Regions from separate parts of the Nocardioides luti genome, predicted to be linked through region 2. Evidence: predicted binding sites of a transcription regulator. Region 2 holds the regulator's gene; each other region holds the start of a gene.
What was found. The regulator LexA, encoded in region 2, represses DNA repair genes until DNA is damaged. The targets are predictions, from matches to a motif close to TCGAACANNTGTTCGA.
Positions count from the first base shown of each region.

Region 1: a site for LexA is predicted at 1,117-1,132, ahead of H5V45_RS17640 (HNH endonuclease signature motif containing protein). Genes of this name have one in related genera too.
Region 3: a site for LexA is predicted at 1,252-1,267, ahead of H5V45_RS15155 (alpha-ketoglutarate-dependent dioxygenase AlkB). Genes of this name have one in related genera too.

Region 1 covers NZ_JACKXE010000001.1:3,712,866-3,715,125, reverse strand. Annotated here, with positions in the region: gene rsgA (ribosome small subunit-dependent GTPase A) at 1-855, shown strand, start outside; gene H5V45_RS17640 (HNH endonuclease signature motif containing protein) at 1,208-2,260, shown strand, end outside.
Region 2 covers NZ_JACKXE010000001.1:1,565,628-1,567,887, reverse strand. Annotated here, with positions in the region: gene H5V45_RS07555 (phosphatase PAP2 family protein) at 1-596, opposite strand, end outside; gene lexA (transcriptional repressor LexA) at 701-1,450, opposite strand; gene H5V45_RS07545 (SDR family NAD(P)-dependent oxidoreductase) at 1,654-2,260, shown strand, end outside.
Region 3 covers NZ_JACKXE010000001.1:3,195,987-3,198,246, forward strand. Annotated here, with positions in the region: gene H5V45_RS15150 (MFS transporter) at 1-476, opposite strand, end outside; gene H5V45_RS15155 (alpha-ketoglutarate-dependent dioxygenase AlkB) at 605-1,231, opposite strand; gene H5V45_RS15160 (ABC transporter ATP-binding protein) at 1,350-2,135, shown strand; gene H5V45_RS15165 (FtsX-like permease family protein) at 2,139-2,260, shown strand, end outside.

The DNA.
Region 1 (2,260 bases), 2.1 Mb from region 2:
ATGGACGGCGTCGTCGTCACGGCGATGAAGGCCCGGCCCCTCGGCCGCAAGGGCGTCGTCGTGGGCGACCGGGTCCGCGTCGTCGGCGACACCTCCGGCGACGACGGCACCCTGGCCCGGATCGTCGAGGTCAACGAGCGGCTCACCACGCTGCGGCGCACCGCGGACGACGACGACCCCGTGGAGCGGGTGATCGTGTCCAACGCCGAGCAGCTGGTCGTCGTGACCGCCCTGGCCGACCCCGACCCCCAGCCCCGGCTCATCGACCGCGCCCTCGTGGCGGCGTACGACGCCGGGATGCAGCCGCTGCTCTGCCTCACCAAGTCCGACCTGGCCGACCCCGAGACACTGCTGTCGACCTACCGCTCCCTCGGCGTGCCGTGGGTCGTCACCCACCGCGGCGGCAACCTCGACGAGCTGCGCGACCGGATCAGCGACAGGACCAGCGTGCTGGTCGGCTCCAGCGGCGTCGGCAAGTCCACCCTGGTCAACGCGCTGGTCCCCACCGCGATGCGCGACGTGGGTGTCGTCAACGCCGTCACCGGCCGCGGTCGGCACACCTCCACCTCGGCGTACATGCTCGCCCTGCCGGACCTCGGCGACGGCCGCGGCGGCTGGATCATCGACACCCCCGGCATCCGCTCCTTCGGGCTGGCCCACGTGCAGCCCGAGGACCTGATCGGTGCGTTCCCCGACCTCGACGAGATGACCGAGGAGTGCCCCCGCGGCTGCACCCACGGCACCGACGAGCCCGAGTGCGGCCTCGACGAGGCCGTCGCCGCCGGCCGCGCCGACCCCGAGCGCGTCACGTCGTTCCGGCGGCTGCTCACCGCGCGGACCGAGTCGGTCCACTAGGTCGCGACGCGGGTCCGGGCCTTCCGGTGGTTGAGGAGGGCGCGCCTCCGGTGGTTGAGGAGGTTGCGCTAGCAACCGTCTCGAAACCACCCCACCCTGCCGCGACTCGAGGCCGTCTGTGGTTCGGCCTGTGCGCGCCTGGACGTAGCTCCGTTGTAGGGGATTTTTGGATTTTGTGGTTGCCGTGGGTGCCGGGGCTACTCCTCCTTGCGGTTGCTTTCAGAGTTGCCGTTGGTGCCACTGGCCCGCTTCGGTCACCGTTCGAACATTTGTCCTGATATTTTACTTTCAGAGTGTGGATCAGGCTCATTCTGGCCCTTGGATTGTCGGTGGTCCCTGATTGACTTTCCCCATGACCAGCTCCCAGACCACGGCTCCCCAGCACGCGATCTCGCGTGCCGTCGCCGCCATGGACGAGCAGGTCGACACCGTCCTCGACGCACCCGTGTGGTCGATGTCGGACGACGATGCCGCCGCCACGCTGATCCAGCTCACCCGGCTCGCCTCGCGCATCAGCGAGCTCGAAGCCAGGGTCGCCGTTCATGCCTCCGCGGTCGACGTCGGCTCGTCCGTCGGGGCGACCTCTACCCAGGCGTGGTGGGCGACCCAGACGCTCCAGACGCATCGGAGCACCGCGGCGAAGCTGCACCTGGCGGAGGCCCTCGGCCGCTGGCACGTCGTCTGTCAGGCCTTGTCCTCCGGGGCGATCCTGACAGAGCAGGCCCAGGTCATCGTCCGCGCACTCGACGACCTCCCGAATGATGTCGACCCCGAGACCCGGGTCCTGGCGGAGAAGCACCTGGTCGACCTCGCCGCCGATCACGACGCGATCGACCTGCGCCGCCTCGGCCGGGGCCTCCTGGACGTGATCGATCCCGCCGCCGGCGAGGCCGAAGAACAGCGACGTCTCGACGAGGAGGAGCGCAAGGCACGCCAGCGGATGCGCCTCACCATGAACGAAGACGGGCACGGCGCCTGCCACGGCAGATTCACCATCCCGGCCGCCCAAGGAGCGATGCTCAAGAAGATCCTCCAAGGCATCGCCGCCCCCAAGCACCAGACCGCCGTCCACGGCGCCGGCGCCACCATCGAGCGCAAGCCCAACCCCGAACGGCTGGGCGCCGCGCTCTGCGAGCTCATCGAGCGCTACCCCACCGACCGCCTCCCCAACGCCGGCGGCGTCAACGCGACGGTGGTGATCACGATGCCGCTCGAGACGCTCCTCGGTGCCGAGAAGGCCGCCACCTTGGACACCGGCGACAAGATCACCGCGAGCCAGGCCCGACGGCTCGCCTGCGAGGCGGGGATCGTCCCGGCCGTGCTCGGCGGGAAGTCCGAGGTCCTCGACCTCGGCCGCACCCGCCGCTTCTTCTCGAAAGCCCAGCTCCTGGCCCTCGGCATCCAG
Region 2 (2,260 bases):
ACCCAGCGCCAGGCGGCGTTGCGCTGCACGGAGATCGCGACCCAGAGGGCCCAGCCGGCGTGCAGCGAGGGGAAGGCGGCCAGCTCGTTGGTGAGCCCGCCGAGCCCGCGCGGCGCGGACGCGTCCGTGCTCCACCAGCCGTCGGAGGCGTGCAGGCTGAGCACGTCGACGTACCCGGTGATGAAGCGCGGCGGCGCGGTCGGCATCAGGAGGTAGGCGACCAGCCCGATCAGGGTGCCGGCCACCAGCGCCCGGCGGGCGGGCAGGTAGGACCGGGTGCCGAGCTTGTAGAGCCACAGCAGGGTGGCGCCGGTGACGACGTAGTGGAGGCTGGCGTACCAGTACGACCCGAGCAGGCCGATGGCCTGGTGGCTGGTGAACAGCCGGTTGAGCGGCAGCTCCCAGTGGATGCCGAGCAGCCTCTCGAGGTGCAGGAGGTCGTGCGCGCGGGCCAGCGCCGGGGTCAGCGCGGTGTCGGCCAGCAGCCGCGAGAGGGAGTAGCCGACCCAGAGCGTCAGGATCAGGGTGAGCTCCAGGACCCCGCGCACCACGCGGGGGTAACGGTGCCGGATCACGAGGATCGACGGGAGGCTCACCGGACCAGCCTCGGCGATTTTGCCGTGGCAGGAAACCGGGTATTCCCCCGAGTCGTCCCCGAGGCGTGGACCGGCTCCACCGGGCTGCACCCCCTACACATGGGTCACATCCTACGGAGGACCGCCGTCACAATCCCGAGGATGGTCGCGTGCGTGCCGTCGATCGGGTCGAACGCCTCGTTGTGGGGCATCAGCCAGACCTTGCCGTCGCGGCGCTGGAGCGTCTTCACGGTGGCCTCGCCGTCGATCAGCGCGGCCACGATCTCGCCGTTCGAGGCGGTCTGCTCCTTGCGGATCACGACGTAGTCGCCGCTGCAGATCGCCGCGTCGATCATCGAGTCGCCGACGACCTCGAGCAGGAACAGCTCGCCCTCGCCGACCAGCTGCTTGGGCAGCGGGAAGACGTCCTGGATCTGCTCCTCGGCGAGGATCGGGCCACCGGCGGCGATCCGGCCCAGGACGGGGACGTACTGCGCGGCGGGGTGCGAGTCGCCGATGCCGGTCTCGTCGTACGACGACTCCTCGGCCGAGCTGATCGAGCGGCGGGCCGCGAGCACCTCGGGGAGGAACACCTCGAGCGCGCGGGGACGGTTCGGGTCGCGCTTGAGGAAGCCCTTCTCCTCGAGCACCTTGAGCTGGTGCGCGACGCTCGACGAGCTGGTCAGGCCGACCGCGTCGCCGATCTCGCGCATGCTGGGCGGGTAGCCCCGCAGCTCGATCGAGTCCTTGATGTGGGCCAGCACGCGCAGCTGGCGCGGCGTCAGGCCGGTGGCGTCGGGCGGGCCGTCCGGCAGCTCGGAGACCTTGCCGCGGGAGGAGTCCGCGACCTTGCCGGGGGTCTTGCTGGTGGCCATGGTGCTGCCTTCCGGTCGGGCTGGTCGATCAGTCGGGCGTGATCGGGTGTGACGGTGTGGGCCGGACCGGGGAGGACCCCGGACCGGAGTCCCACCGTAGCCATCGGGACACCCGATGTTCAAACATCTGTTCGAACGGCGTGTCGCGTCCGTGCCGGGTGCCCTCGGGGCTCCGCCGGCCCCGGATCTGCTTGACTCCCGCCATGTCCTCGCGCGCCAGCTCGCCCACGTCCGCCCGCCCGCTGAGCGCCGTCGTGACGGGAGGCGCCCGCGGCATCGGCCGGGGGATCGCCGAGCGGCTCGTGGACCGCGGGTACCAGGTGGTGGTCGCGGACGTGGACGCCGCCGCTGCGAGCGCCACGGCGGGCGAGATCGGCGCCGCGGCCGGGATCGGCCAGGACGTGCGCGACCGGGACGCCCACGCGGCCGTCGCGGCCGAGGCCGCGCGGCACGGTGCCCTTGCGGTGTGGTGCAACAACGCCGGGGTCGGCGACGACGGCCGGCTCTCCGAGACGAGCGAGGACGCCGTACGCCGTCTGGTGGACGTCAACCTGCTCGGCACCCTGTGGGGGATGCAGGCCGCGCTCGAGGGCTTCGGCTCCGCGGGCGGCGACATCGTCAACACGGCGTCGCTGGCGGGCCTGGCGCCGGTGCCGGGCTACACGGTGTACGCCGCCTCGAAGGCCGCCATCGTCTCCGCCACCATGTCGGTGGCCGCCGAGACGCCGCGCCGCGTCCGCGTGCACGCGATCTGCCCCGACGGCGTGCAGACCGCGATGCTGGACGGCCAGACCCCCGGCGGGCTGGGCA
Region 3 (2,260 bases), 1.6 Mb from region 2:
CCGATGCCGAGGTTGAGCAGGGTGAAGTTGACCCCGAAGTAGCGCTGGCGCAGGTGGGTCGGGACGACCGCGGCGATGAAGCTCTGCGAGGCCGGCCACGAGACGCCGAAGGCGACGCCGGACATCACCAGGGCGGTGCCGGCGAGGAGCAGCGTCGAGGAGAACGCCAGCAGCACGTCGCCGGCGATCAGCAGGCCCAGCGAGGCGAGCAGGATCCGCCGCGCCCCCAGCCGGTCGATGGCCGCCCCGCCCGGCCCGACGACCAGGAAGCCGACGAGCGGCGGCAGGCCGAGCAGCAGGCCGACGTCGCTGAGCGCGAAGCCGCGGACCTCGTGGAGGTAGACGACGTGGAAGGGCAGCACCAGGCCGGTGCCGAGGAACTCGAAGACGACCACGGACAGCAGCAGCTTGCCGTCGCGGGGGAGGTCGTGCCAGAAGGAGGAGAGGGACGGGCGGGGCTCGGTCAGGGTCGTCATCGCCCGAGAAGTCAACCAGTCGCCACCGACGGCGGGCACGCGGGTTTCGGTCGCCGGGGCCGCGGGACGTCATACGGAGGGAGCAGACGCCTCCACCGTGCGTATGACGTCCCGCGGAGGCCCGGCGCTCAGAAGACGTTGAGGGGGCGGAACTGCACGCTGATCCGGGGGCCGGCGCCGGCGACCTTGGGCACCGCGTGCTCCCAGGTGCGCTGGCACGAGCCGCCCATCACGACGAGGTCGCCGTGGGCGAGCTGGATCGCGATCGAGTCGCCACCGCCGCCGCGCGGGCGGAGGGTGAGCCGGCGGGGGTCGCCGAAGGAGACGATCGCGACCATCGTGTCCTGGGTGCGGCCGCGGCCGATGGTGTCGCCGTGCCAGGCGACGCTGTCCCGGCCGTCGCGGTAGTAGCAGCAGCCCGCGGTCACGAACGGCTCGCCGAGCTCGGGCAGGTAGTGCGCGGACAGCGCGTCGCGTGCGGACGCGAGCACGGGGTGCGGGAGGGCCTCGCCGACGGCGTACGTGTGCACGAGGCGGGGGACGTCGACGACGCGGTCGTACATCTGGCGGCGCTCGGCGCGCCACGGCACGTGGGCCACCAGCGCGGCAAAGACCTCGTCCGCCTCCGGGACCCAGGCGCGGTGCACGTCGACCCAGGCGCCGCGGGTCAGGGGCCGCCGCTCGAGCCCGCTCAGGTCGGCCAGGTCGCGCACCTCGGGCTCGGGGGCGGCGAAGAGTGAACCCTGGAAGTCCATGCGGGCAGCCTAGCACCGGGTCGAACGTCTGTTCGACGATTGCGGCGGGGGTGGTCCCAGGGGCGGCTCAGGGGGAACCCGGTGGCGCGGGGTCGGTCGGACGGGGGATCGTTGCCCCATGACCGAGACCGCCCTGCGCGAGGACGGTGCCCCGGCCGCCCGGGTGCGCCACCTGACCAAGACCTACGGCAGCGGTGCGGCCCTGGTGACCGCGCTCGACGACGTCTCGCTGGACCTGGGCGCAGGGGAGTTCACCGCGGTGATGGGGCCGAGCGGGTCCGGCAAGTCGACGCTCATGCACTGCTGCGCGGCCCTCGACACCGGCACCTCCGGGTCCGTCTTCATCGGCGAGCAGGACCTGACCAGCCTCAAGGACAAGGCGCTGACCCGTCTGCGTCGCGACGAGATCGGCTTCGTCTTCCAGTCCTACAACCTCGTCCCCACGCTGAGCGCGGAGGAGAACATCCTCCTGCCGCTCGCGATCGCGGGGCGCCGGCCCGACCCGGAGTGGTACGCCTCGGTCATCGCGACCGTCGGGCTCGGTGACCGTCTCAAGCACAAGCCGAACGAGCTGTCCGGGGGCCAGCAGCAGCGCGTCGCGGTCGCCCGCGCCCTGGTGAGCCGTCCGACGATCGTCTTCGCGGACGAGCCGACCGGCAACCTCGACTCCCGCTCCGGCGCCGAGGTGCTCGAGCTGCTGCGCCGCAGCGTCACCGAGCACGGGCAGACGATCGTGATGGTCACCCACGATCCGGTGGCGGCGGCCTACACCGACCGCGTGGTCTTCCTGGCCGACGGCCGGGTCGTCGACGAGCTGCGGGCGCCGAGCCGCGAGCAGGTGCTCGCGATCATGGCGCGGATGGCCGACGCCGGCCCTGCCGGCAGCACGCCCGGGGAGGCCTGACCCGTGATCCGGGCTGCTCTCAAGAGCCTGCTCGGTCGCAAGGTCCGGCTGCTGCTCAGCACCTTCGCGATCGTCCTGGGCGTCGCCTTCGTGGCCGGCTCGCTGGTCTTCTCCGACACCCTCAG